Regions from separate parts of the Neobacillus sp. PVCKKU3 genome, predicted to be linked through region 1. Evidence: riboswitches for the same ligand, from Rfam matches in the RefSeq annotation. Region 1 holds a riboswitch; each other region holds the start of a gene.

Region 1 (4,232 bases):
CTGCAACTGCCATTTTAATAAAACATACCTTAGAACATACAAATGAAATTAGCGTGGGCTCGGGCGGGATTATGCTCCCGAACCACTCCCCTTTGGTAGTTGCTGAACAATTCGGAACGATGGCAACCATTTATCCGGGGCGGGTTGAACTTGGACTCGGCCGCGCGCCTGGAACAGACATGATGACAGCAAATGCACTAAGACGTTCGAAAAATGATTCTGTTTTTACGTTTCCTGAAGATGTTAAAGCGTTGCAAACGTATTTTGGACCAGAAGACCAGCAAGGTTATGTGCGGGCATATCCTGGGGCAGGGACTGGGATCCCAATTTACATCCTGGGATCTTCAACTGATTCCGCCTATCTTGCTGCAAGCTTAGGTTTGCCATATGTTTTTGCCTCCCATTTTGCGCCAAGATATATGGAGGAGGCGATTTCGATATATCGCAGCCGATTCCAGCCGTCAGAGTATTTGGATAAGCCATACATGATGGTTTGTTTAAACGTAGTTACTGCTGAAACGGACGAAGAAGCAAGTTTCTTATCAACTACGATGCGGCAATTTTCCCTAAACGTTGTTCGCGGTTCCCGCATGCCATTGCAGCCACCTGTTGAAAATATGGATCAAATTTGGACTCCAATGGAGAAGGAAATGGTAATGTCCATGTCGAGAATGACGATGTTGGGAAGTAAAGAGACCGTCCGGGAGCAGTTGTCAGCATTTCAGGAAAAATATAATGTGGATGAACTTATGGCTGTTACCTATATTTATGATGTTGAAAAACAAAAACGGTCGTATGAGATATTAAAGGAAATTGTGGACGGGAAATAGAAAGAAAAGCGCAAATATCTTGCAGGATATTTGCGCTTTTTTATTATCTTATTTGTACGGATTTTAAGGGAATTAGATGTAAAATTAGTAGGGGGCAATTAAAAAATTCGCTGAAAGGGGAATGGATTAATGAGAGAAGGAAAATCATCATTACTGGTTATTGACGTTCAGTTAGGTCCGCTTTGGGGGACTTATAAACAGGATGAAACGTTTTCCGTAATACAAAAGATGATTGCTAAGGCGGAAAGAGAAAATGTCCCTGTCTTTTATATACAGTTTGAAGGTCCGAAGGGGGATTTGCTGGCAAGGGGAACACAGTTTTGGCAGTTTGCTCCTGGGATTACTCCACGCGAGCAGGATATTGTGATCCATAAACGGGCGGCAGATTCTTTTTATCAAACGGAATTACAAGAAGAGTTGCAAAATCGCGGTGTGACTCACCTTGTTGTGGTCGGAGTTAGAACGGAATTCTGCATTGATACGACTTGCCGTGCGGCCTTATCACAAGGTTTTGATGTTACATTAGTTGAGGATGGTCATACCACCGTTGACGGAGTTTATACTGCCGAGCAAATAATAAATCTCCATAATAGTACACTAAGAGGGGTGAAAACTCCTGAACATCAGGTTGCCATTGTAAAGGCGGATGAGGTTATCTTTTAAATTAAGAACTTTTTGCGGACGAATGTCTCGCTAAACATTGCCGATTTTTCTGATTGTTGGGATTGTGGAGATGGGCTTGGGAGTTTTGATCATGGCAGTGGATTCTAATCATCAAATGTTCCACCGCCATCATAATCACCATGCACATTAAAGGGAAGAATGGAGGAATTTTACATTGGAAAATGTAAGATTCCTTTTTGTTATTTTTTGCAGGGTTTTCGGAATTTTTGTTGAAAGGTTAATAAGGATGGTTTCATAAAAAATGATAAAGGGGTATTTGCAAAATGGAAAGTTTTCACTTTAAAGTAAATGGCACCTGGCAGGGAGATCGGAATGGGAAGGGGCATATTCAGACAAACGGTGGTCTTGATATCGCTGTTTCGGCACCGGCGGATATGGAGGGTCCAGGAATCGGTTCAAATCCAGAGGAGCTGCTTATTTCATCTTCCAATAATTGTTATATGATTACACTAGGGGCGATGCTGGGGAATCGAAAAATTGAGGTAGAAAAACTCGAGGTTGTTTCTGAGGGTGTAGTCGACAGAGAGGACGGTAAATTGAAGTTTAAACAAATTATCCATCGCCCAGTTTTTTATATTAGTAGTGACTCTGGAATCTCTCCAGAAAAATTGCAAGAGATTGCAGTTCGAGCTGAAAAAGCTTGCTTTATTTCGCAAACATTGCGGCCGAGCATCAATTTTTCACTTGAGCCAAATGTTGTTGTTGATGGAAAATAATACTTGACCCAAAAATGGGCATGTACTAATATTGATATTAGTTTTTCTATATGCTGTTCGATTTGTAAAGTTGAAAACTATATATTGTGTTAGCCTTAAGGGAAGATGCCGAACACGGCTTAATAGGGAATCCGGTGTGATGCCGGAACTGCCCCCGCAACTGTAAATGCTGACGAAATGAGCAAACCACTGTATAAGAATGCTTATGAAAATAGGTGCTTATACGGGAAGGGCTTAGAGTAGAGTGATGCATAAGTCAGGAGACCTGTCTTTCTTAAGATGTTTCAACTTCTTCGGGGATTGAGAAGAGGAAACGACGGCAACATAAGGAAGACATGGCCTCGTTATTCCCTTTTGTTGTGTGCTCGTTTCATCCGCTCGGTTCTCGCCGGAGCGGATTTTTTATTTTTTTAGGAGGAAAGTGACATGACCACACAGGTTAAGACAGAAATAAAGGAAGTATTTGAGACGATTAGGCAGGCATCCGATAAATACGGAGTGGATACGATGGAGCTGCAAAAACAAATCATGGAGCTGGATGGGTCAGCATTGGAGGCAAATCAGAAGGGATTATTATATGCAGTCAACAAAATTGCAATGGACCAGCCGGATTGGACTTTTGTTGCGGCCCGCTTATATCTGTATGAACTCTATATTAATGCAGCAGAGAATAGAGGCTATGATTCTTCACTAAAATATGGGGATCTACACAGCTTAATTATACATTTAAGTAGTATAGGGATTTATTCTAGTGACCTATTAAATCTATATACGAAAGAGGAAATAGAGGAATTAGCGAAAGAGATTAATCCTGAGCGGGATGAGTTATTTAATTACATAGGGTTATTCCTATTGGCAGACCGTTATCTTGCCCGGGACCATAATCGGAACATTTTCGAACTACCGCAGGAACGTTTCATGATCATTGCTATGACAATCATGAAATACGAGAAAAGGGGCGTGAGGATAAAACTGGTAAAAGAAGCTTACTGGGCATTGAGTAATTTATATATGACTGTCGCCACCCCCACCTTGGCGAATGCCGGAAAAAGCTTTGGCCAGCTGTCCTCCTGCTTCATTGATACGGTGGACGATTCCCTTGATGGCATCTATTTAAATAACTGGGACATTGCCCGGTTAAGCAAAGATGGCGGCGGGATTGGGATTTACTTTGGAAAGGTGAGGGCATTAGGCTCAGACATTAAAAAGTTCAAGGGTAATTCCTCCGGTGTCGTACCATGGGTTAAATTGGTCAACGATACGGCCGTCAGTGTTGATCAATTAGGCCAGCGCCAGGGGGCAATTGCTGTTTACTTGGATTTGTTTCACAAGGATCTAATGAACGGTTTCCTGGATTTGAAAACGAACAATGGGGACGAACGCCGGAAAGCACATGATATTTTTACAGGTGTCTGCGTGCCGGATCTTTTTATGGAAAAACTGCAGGAGACCGATGGGAATGGCAGAAGCATCGGCGAGTGGCATACCTTTTGTCCTCATCAAGTGAAACAGGTGATGGGCTGGAAAGATGCGAATGGAAATCCCCTAGGGCTAGAGGATTTTTACGATGAAATTGACCGGAAATATTTTAGGGATAAATATGAAGAGGCTGTTAACCATCCGTTACTGCCGCGAAAAACGTATAGGGCTATGGATATTATGGCGCGAATCATGATGGTGCAATTGGAAACGGGGACGCCGTATATGTTTTACCGGGACGAGGTCAACCGGCAAAATCCCAATAAACATCTATTAGGGAAGGGCCGTACCTCGATTTTCTGCAGCAACCTTTGTACGGAAATCACGCAAAATATGTCAGCCACAAAAATTGTTAACGAATACCAGGATCAGGATGGAAACGTCGTGATTGTTCGAAAACCTGGCGATTTTGTTGTCTGTAATCTTTCGTCCATCAATCTCGCAAAAGCGGTACCGGCAAATGTGCTGAAACGTTTGATACGGATACAGGTAAGAATGCTTGATAATGTCATAGATTTAAATA
Region 2 (4,232 bases), on a different contig from region 1:
GGCGTCATTGCGATGACCATTGGCTGTGATATCCCGGTCAATGCAGGAATGCTGCGACCGCTCACAATTGAACTCGGACCGCCTGGAACGATTGTAAACCCTGTGATCCCGGCTCCTGTTTCGTGCGGGCACATGGAAACAACAGGAAAAGCGGGTAAAGCTTTTTACGAGGGAATTTTTAAAGCGTTGCAGCTCAGCGAAAATCCTTGGCTTAGGAACCGGGTTGCTGCGATTGGTCACAACAATTGGCCGGGGAATTCTTGGGTCGGGTTGGATCAATATGGCCAGTATACAGCGTTTCCTGCATTTGATTGCGGTTCTGGCGGTGTGGGTGCCCAGGCTACCTGCGATGGACTGGATATTGGCGCATTTGAAATGCAGCAGAATAATGGAATTCCTGATGTGGAAACAAATGAAGGGCTGTACCCGATGTTTTATTTTTACCGAAAAATTAACGTGAATTCCGGAGGTCCCGGATATCATCGCGGCGGTCAGGGAATGGATTATGCCTGGATGCCGTACAACAATCAAGGATTACTCGGTACCATTGAAAACGCCTGTGCCGAAATGCCTGCACATGGCACTCTGGGCGGATACCCGGGTGGAACGAGTTCTTTTAATAAGATTGATGAATTTGATATCAACCAGTTCATTGCTGAACATGGACGTCTGCCAATTCCTAATGAGCTTACCAATTATACGACCCTTCCCAACCATATTGCCGGAATGCCTCTTGGACCAAAGGCAGTGTTTAAGCAAGTGACAGGCGGTGGGGCCGGAATCGGAGATCCGTTATTGCGTCCGATTGCGATAGTGGAAAAAGATTTACAGGATGAATATATTACCCCTGATCTGGCTGAAAAAGCGTATGGAGTAATCTGGAATGCATCTGAACGAAGAGTTGACTTAGAGGCAAGCCATGAAAAACGCCGCTCCATTCGTCGTGACCGGATCGGCCGGAATCCTGAAGTTGAGGTCTCTGAACAGGAGAAATTAAAGGTTCCGTTAAAATTTGTCCATAAAGCAGGCAAAAAATTAGTTTCTTGTAACTTCTGCGATCATGAACTGTCCGAAAGCAATATGAACTGGAAGGAAGGAGCCGTACAGCGAAAAGCTGATTTAGTGGAAACGATGTCTGAACTGGGGATTTATGTCCAGCCCCGGGAATCTGGGAAGGCTGAACTACACGAAGCAATTTGTCCTTCCTGCGGCACCTTGCTGCAACAAGACGTGTTAACGGAAGAAGTTAAAGAATTTAACGATTATGTCCTCACAAACTAATCATTAGATAGTTACTACAAACTGAGTTCAGCTTACTGGACTCAGTTAGTCGTTATTTCTTAAATCAATAATTATATTATGTTAATTTAATTAGGAATATCTTTCCCCAAATCGATGATAGAAGGAAGTAAATGTGCCCCCCTTTCTTAATTAGTAAGCATGGTCTTTTCCTTGATCCCTAAACCAAATATTTGCTTCTCATGAAGTATTTGCTATAATACTAGTTGAGTAATTTGCTTGACCAATTGAATCTGACATAGCTAGTAGGTGCCTTATCATTGGATAAGGTTAAAAGGGAAGCCGGTGTGAATCCGGCGCGGTCCCGCCACTGTTATTCGGGGATAACCTCGCAATACCACTGTTCCAGCTAAGGAATGGGAAGGAGAGGAAGTCATGTTACCCGTAAGCCAGGAAACCTGCCTATTAAGCTTGCCAACGAAATCCTTCGCGGAAAAGGATCGGCATAATCAGTATAAATATGTTTATTTTTTCTGATTTTCGCGCGCCCTGTTTCCGAATGGAAGCAGGGCTTTTTCGTTGTTATGGGAAAGACTTCAAGATATCAAGCTCATCTCGAACTATAAACGAAGGGAAGAGAATTGAGTAATGAGAAAGTTTTTGGCATTAATTTTGACTGTAGTAATGATGGTGACGATCAGCGCATGTGGGACAACAAAAGATTCTTCAGGTGCAGATAAAAACCAAAAATCCGAAACAGCAACGAAAGAGGTAACGGACAAAGCAACCGTTTACCCGCTTACAGTGAAGGATGCGACGGGTACTGAAATAACTTTTGATAAGGCGCCGGAACGTATTGTATCTACCTCTCCATCGGAGACAGAAATTCTTTTCGCTCTAGGCCTAGGCGATAAAATTTACGGTGTATCTGATTTTGATGATTACCCTAAAGAAGCAGTGGCAAAGCCAAAAGTAGGCGGGGTGACAAAGCCAAATGAGGAAGCCATTATAGCGGCTAATCCGGATTTAGTAATCGGTGGCATTTCAATGAAGGATGATATTGCTGAAAAATTTCGTGGTTTAGACCTTAAGTTATATAAAACTGAGCCTAAAAAGATGGAGGATATTTTAAATAATATTATCCAAATTGGTATCATTACAGATACTCAGGAAAAAGCAGAAGAACTCGTGGCACAAATGAAGGTGGATATTCGCACAGTAACAGAAGCTGCTGCAAAAATTAAGGAAGAAGATAAGAAAAAAGTCTATATTGAATTTTCTCCAGGTTGGACGGTTGGCAAGGGTGAATTTATGGATGAACTGATTACGATGGCTGGCGGCGTTAATATTGCCTCAGATATGAAAGGCTGGAATGCCATCAATGAAGAGAAGATCATTCAGGACAACCCGGATGTCATTCTCTACTCCGCAAATGTTGTTGATGATAAGTCTGGCAAACCGCTAGAGGAATTAATTAAATCTAGAAGCGGCTGGGATAAGATTACAGCTATTCAAGAAGGTCGACTGACGGGGATCGAAGGAAATATTATGTCCAGACCTGGACCGAGAATAACAGATGCACTGAAGCAAATCGCTGAAGCCATTTATCCGGAATCGTTTAAGAAATGAAAAGAAGATTAGCAATATGGGGGGGAGCGGGTTTCGTTCTCCTTCTTTTCTCAGGGGTCATTAGTTTATCGCTTGGTTCTGCTAATCTGCCGCTTTCGCAAGTTTGGGGAATTCTCTTACACCAGCTGCCTTTTTTACATAGTCTCATAGATTCCAACTGGCCTGAATCAGCTGAGCAAATCATTTTAAAAGTTCGTTTGCCACGGGTTTTTCTTGCCATTCTTGTTGGGGCGTGCTTATCACTTGCTGGTGCTGGCTTTCAAGGAGTGTTACGCAACCCGTTAGCAGATCCGTATACATTAGGGGTAGCATCTGGGTCAGCGGTAGGTGCTGCTTTCATCATTTTATTCGGGTATCATACTAGTTTATTTGGTAATTGGACGATACCACTGGTTGCATTTGTGACAGGGCTGATTAGTTTACTTGTTGTACTCCGTTTAGCAAATGTACATGGCAAATTTAAACTAGAAACCATCATTTTATCTGGGGTTGTCGTTTCTGCTTTTCTAGGGTCACTTGTTTCCTTTATGGTGTCAATGTCCGATCAAGTGGTGAATGAAATCGTCTTTTGGCTGATGGGGAGTTTAGCCCTAAGAGGTTGGTCATTTACCTTTGTACTCATGCCTTATTTAGCAATTGGAATCGTGGTGTTGCTGTCATATGGACGTACATTAAATTTGTTTGCATTAGGAGAGCGGCAGGCAGCACATTTAGGTGTCAACATTAAACGTACACGGCTAGTGGTGTTGGTCGTTTCCACCCTAATCACCGCTGCCGCAGTATCAATCGTAGGAACGATTGGTTTTGTCGGACTTGTCGTTCCACACTTAGTGAGGCTTATAGTTGGGCCGGATTACCGATTATTACTGCCATTGTCCGTGATATTCGGTGCCATATATGTCCTTTGGGCAGATACGATTGCCCGTACCTTACTTAGCCCAACGGAGATTCCGCTCGGGGTTGTGACCGCATTTCTTGGCGCTCCATTCTTTGCGTACTTACTTCGTAGAAGCAAGCAAATGACAGGGGGAAGTTGATGGATGCTTATTGAAGTGGAAAGCTTAAGTAAACGGTTTGATAACCAGTCTGTGCTTGATGAAATTAGTTTTTCTGTCAAACGTGGAGAATGCTTGGGGATCATTGGACCAAACGGAAGCGGCAAGTCTACATTGCTAAAGCTATTGTCGGGAGTGGATCGTGCGACGACCGGAAGAATTGAATTAAATGGGAAACAGATTGAACTTTATACCCGCAAGGAATTAGCAAAGTGGCTGGCAGTATTGCAGCAGGAATCTCTACCTCCAATTGGATTTACGGTAAGAGAGGTTATCGAAATGGGGAGGTTTCCTTTTCAAAATTGGCTC
Region 3 (4,232 bases), on a different contig from region 1:
TTCGGCCTTTGAACGGTCTGCGACAATCATGAATTTGATTGATCCTCAGTCAAAAGCTGCCGATTTTAAACGTCCTGGCCATGTTTTTCCGCTTATCGCTAAAAAAGGCGGCGTCCTTAGAAGAACAGGTCACACAGAAGCAGCAGTTGATCTTGCAAACCTATCTGGAGCCAAGCCTGCTGGCGTTATTTGTGAAATCATGAATGAAGACGGGACGATGGCCCGGGTACCACAGCTAAGAAAAATCGCCGATAAGCTGGGCCTGAAAATGATTACAATCAAAGATCTGATTGAATACCGAAATCAAAAGGATAAATTGGTAAAGCGGGAAGTGGAAATCAAGTTGCCGACTGAATATGGCGATTTTAAAGCAATCGGGTATTCAAATATGGTAGACGACAAAGAGCATGTTGCTCTCATTAAAGGTGAAATTGACCCGGAGAAGCCAATTCTGGTCAGGGTTCATTCGGAATGCTTAACGGGTGATGTTTTTGGGTCTTACCGCTGTGACTGCGGTCCGCAGCTCCACGCCGCCCTAATGCAGATTGAACAAGCCGGAAATGGTGTGCTGTTGTATATGCGCCAGGAAGGCAGAGGCATTGGCCTCCTTAACAAAATGAAGGCCTATCAGCTTCAGGAACAAGGCTATGATACGGTAGAGGCAAATGAAAAACTCGGCTTTAAGCCTGATTTAAGGGATTATGGAATTGGTGCACAAATTTTAAGAGATCTTGGCATCAGAAAAATGATGTTATTAACGAATAATCCGCGTAAAATTAAGGGCCTAAAGGGCTACGACCTGGAAGTCGTCGAGCGGGTACCGCTGCAAATGGAAATGAGACCCGAAAATGAAAGCTATTTAAAAACCAAACATGATAAATTAGGCCATCTGCTTCATTATTAAAAATACGGAGGAATAGAAATGGGACATATTTTTGAAGGAAATTTAGTTGGTACAGGACTGAAAGTCGGAATCGTAGTAGGACGTTTTAATGAATTTATTACAAGCAAATTATTGTCTGGGGCGCAGGATGCTTTAAAGCGCCATGGAGTGAATGAATCTGATGTGGATGTCGCGTGGGTTCCAGGCGCATTTGAGATTCCATTAATAGCTAAAAAAATGGCAGACAGCAAAAAATATGATGCAGTTATCACCCTAGGTACAGTTATCCGTGGTTCCACACCACATTTTGATTTCGTGTGTAATGAAGTCGCTAAAGGAGTATCCCGCATCACGCTTGATACTGGCATTCCGGTTATTTTTGGGGTATTAACCACAGATTCAATCGAGCAGGCAATCGAGCGGGCAGGTACAAAAGCAGGCAACAAAGGCTGGGATGCTGCTTCTGGCGCCATCGAAATGGCCAACCTAACAAGAAATTTTGAATAACAGAAGGCCAAGGGGGCACCTTTTTTGGGTTGCTCCTTGCTTGTTTAATTCCATAAATTGATTTATAAAAAAGAAAGCAAAAACAAAAACATGTACAAATGAACCCGACTTTTACTATAATAATAACAGCATAAAAAAATAATCTTTAAAAAACAGGTGCTAAAGTCTTAAAACAAGACTCTTAGCTTAATAGGGAAGTTGGTTAAAAGCCAACGCGGTCCCGCCACTGTAAATGGGAGCAACCTATAAGATGTCACTGTCTTAATAGATGGGAAGACATAGGAAGCAATGACCATGAGCCAGGAAACCTGCCTGTTTTTAAACACAAATGCCTACGTGGATAGGAGCGTGTTAAGCAGGAAACGTCACTCGTTTGTTACTTAGCATACATAACACCTCCTCCTAACTGATAGGAGGATTTTTTTATGCCAATTTTGGTGTAAAGATAGAAAGGGAGAGAGAAAAAATGAGAAAAGCAACAAAATTGATGGTAATTGTGGGTGTACTGGCGCTGGCGGTACCTTACAATACTTATGCAGCTGAGGATGTCAGCACCGAGATTGCCTCTACTGCTGAACACGTTCAGGCTGGAGAGCTAAATTCAGATTGGCTGGCTATTACGCTTTCAAAAGCAGGGAAATTGACCGCAGCGAACAAACAAGACTATTTAATGAAGCTGAAAAGCAGGGTAAATGGAACTGATTTAAAAGGAACGGAGCTTCATAAAACAATCTTAGCTATTCGTGCATTAGGGGCAGATCCTGCTAATTTTGAGGGGCAAGACTTAATAAAAAAGGCTTATAGTGATACATCCCTGACCGCATTTACTGCCTATGTATATGCCTTAATTGCATTAGATAGTGCAGATTACACTATCCCAACTGATGCTTTATGGACAAAGGATAAACTTATCGACAAGATTACAACTATGGATTCAACCGCCGGTGGCTGGAACTGGGATGGATCAACAAGTAAACAAGCAGATCCGGATACAACTGGAATGGTGCTAACTGCATTAGGCAAGCATAAGTCAGATGTTGTTGTCAAAGCAGACATCAATAGTGCCGTTACTTATTTAAAAACGGTTGAAACGGCAAATGGCGGTTTTGATAATTGGGGAGAAAACTCATCTTCAACTGCCCAGGTTGTAATTGGACTTTCCTCTATTGGTGTGGACCCGACTTCGACTGAATTCACTAAGGATGGAAAAAATCCTGTTAACCATCTATTTACCTATGAAATAGGAAATGGCGGCTATAAATGGATGAAATCCGAAACTGCAGAGAATAGTTTTGCAACAGAGCAAGTTTTCCAAGCTTTAGTGGCATACGATAAGTTTAAAAGCGGTGATCAGCTCTTTAGCTTTCCATACCAAGCTAAAGAGGAGCCTGCACCATCACAACCATCTACATCTGCTCCAACACCAACAGTAGTAAACAACAATAATTATGTGACTGTTACGCCGACAACAGACGTTTCAAAATTGCCTGTCTCAGAGTCCACGAAAGAGGTAATTAGAGAAATCATTACAAACAATAATGCTGGCACAGCTGGAGCTGCAGGAAATACATCTTCACAGCCGCAAGTGATTGTCGTCCAGCAACCTGCCGCGGTTCAAACAGCAGCGGGTGAACCCAAAGTTGAGGTAAAAGTTGAAAAAGAAAGTGGTACCATCAATTCCAATAACCTTAAGGTAGGAGGCACTACCGCATTTATTGGGGCACTGGCTTTAATTCTTAGAAGAAAGTTCTTGGGGGTGTAACCATGAAAGGCTGGCAGAAAATCATCGGTGATATTGCATCATGGCTTTTGGTTATCGGCGGGATTGGCTATGCTTTATATGGCTATACTCCGGGCAAAACGATTACAACGACAACAACCACCCCTCAAGTTAAACAAGTTCAGCATAATCAGCAAACTGCTGCGGAAACTGTAAAGAATGTGGAAGGGATTGTTTCCAATGCTGAAGCAACGTCATCTGATACCGCTGGAAAGAATTCAACAGTAAAAGTAATAACTACTCAGCCTGTAAAACAAACTTCAACGGTAACGCAGCAGCCAGCGGGCAGTACGGCACCAGCATCTGCACCGGTCGAAGAAAAAAAGCAAGACTCAGTAACTGTTTCAGTAAAGACGCCTGATGGCTATTTAATTGCACCGCGGTCAGTTAAAATAAACGATCAAACGAGAGCAGCTGATGTTTTAAAACAAGTCTGTCAGGAGGCCGGCATAAAGCTGGAAACTACCGGTTCAGGTGCCATGCTATATACAAAAGGTATTGGCGGATGGCGTGAATTTGACAAAGGGCCTTACAGCGGATGGAGCTACAGAATAAATGGAGTCAAAGGAGACCGCTCATCCGGCGTAAAGGATGTTAATCCTGGCGACACATTAGAGTGGAATTATGTTGTCGATTATAGGGAGGACAAGTGATGGAGAGCGTTCTTTCCATATTTAGGCCCAGGGTACGGAACCTTTTAACGTTAAGAAACATGACCTTGATGGCGTGTTTAGCAACCTTGAGTATTGTTGGCAGGATTTATATGGGGATGATTCCAAACGTCCAGCCATCAACGGTTATAATAATTTGCTCTGCCTTGATTTATGGAGTAAGGTTTGGATTGATTATTGCAGTTCTGACAGTCTTGGGTTCAAACCTGGTGTTGGGCTTTGGTCCTTTTGTTGTGATGCAGCTGATAGCATGGGGAGCAGTTGCCGTTGTATCGGGCGTGATTGGAAGGTTTTATGAGAAAATTCCCCATCTGCTTTTATCGTCATACGCCGGTTTTACCGGGCTGTTTTTTGGATTCATGGTATCCTTAAATGTTTTCATCATTGGCGG

The links. Region 1 has a riboswitch for cobalamin ahead of ACNQGS_RS18455 (ribonucleoside-diphosphate reductase subunit alpha). Riboswitches for the same ligand answer to the same signal wherever they lie in the genome.
Region 2: linked by a shared signal. The riboswitch ahead of ACNQGS_RS19875 (ABC transporter substrate-binding protein) and the one ahead of ACNQGS_RS18455 (ribonucleoside-diphosphate reductase subunit alpha) in region 1 are both predicted to bind cobalamin.
Region 3: linked by a shared signal. The riboswitch ahead of ACNQGS_RS25870 (prenyltransferase/squalene oxidase repeat-containing protein) and the one ahead of ACNQGS_RS18455 (ribonucleoside-diphosphate reductase subunit alpha) in region 1 are both predicted to bind cobalamin.

Annotation. Positions count from the first base shown of each region.
Region 1 covers NZ_JBLVQN010000028.1:29,951-34,182, forward strand. Annotated here, with positions in the region: gene ACNQGS_RS18440 (LLM class flavin-dependent oxidoreductase) at 1-830, shown strand, start outside; gene ACNQGS_RS18445 (cysteine hydrolase family protein) at 960-1,493, shown strand; gene ACNQGS_RS18450 (OsmC family protein) at 1,778-2,230, shown strand; cobalamin riboswitch at 2,317-2,516, shown strand; gene ACNQGS_RS18455 (ribonucleoside-diphosphate reductase subunit alpha) at 2,657-4,232, shown strand, end outside.
Region 2 covers NZ_JBLVQN010000032.1:15,780-20,011, forward strand. Annotated here, with positions in the region: gene ACNQGS_RS19870 (hydantoinase B/oxoprolinase family protein) at 1-1,281, shown strand, start outside; cobalamin riboswitch at 1,530-1,719, shown strand; gene ACNQGS_RS19875 (ABC transporter substrate-binding protein) at 1,888-2,868, shown strand; gene ACNQGS_RS19880 (FecCD family ABC transporter permease) at 2,865-3,905, shown strand; gene ACNQGS_RS19885 (heme ABC transporter ATP-binding protein) at 3,909-4,232, shown strand, end outside.
Region 3 covers NZ_JBLVQN010000054.1:33,953-38,184, forward strand. Annotated here, with positions in the region: gene ACNQGS_RS25860 (bifunctional 3,4-dihydroxy-2-butanone-4-phosphate synthase/GTP cyclohydrolase II) at 1-904, shown strand, start outside; gene ribH (6,7-dimethyl-8-ribityllumazine synthase) at 923-1,390, shown strand; cobalamin riboswitch at 1,528-1,720, shown strand; gene ACNQGS_RS25870 (prenyltransferase/squalene oxidase repeat-containing protein) at 1,857-3,152, shown strand; gene ACNQGS_RS25875 (DUF4430 domain-containing protein) at 3,155-3,823, shown strand; gene ACNQGS_RS25880 (ECF transporter S component) at 3,823-4,232, shown strand, end outside.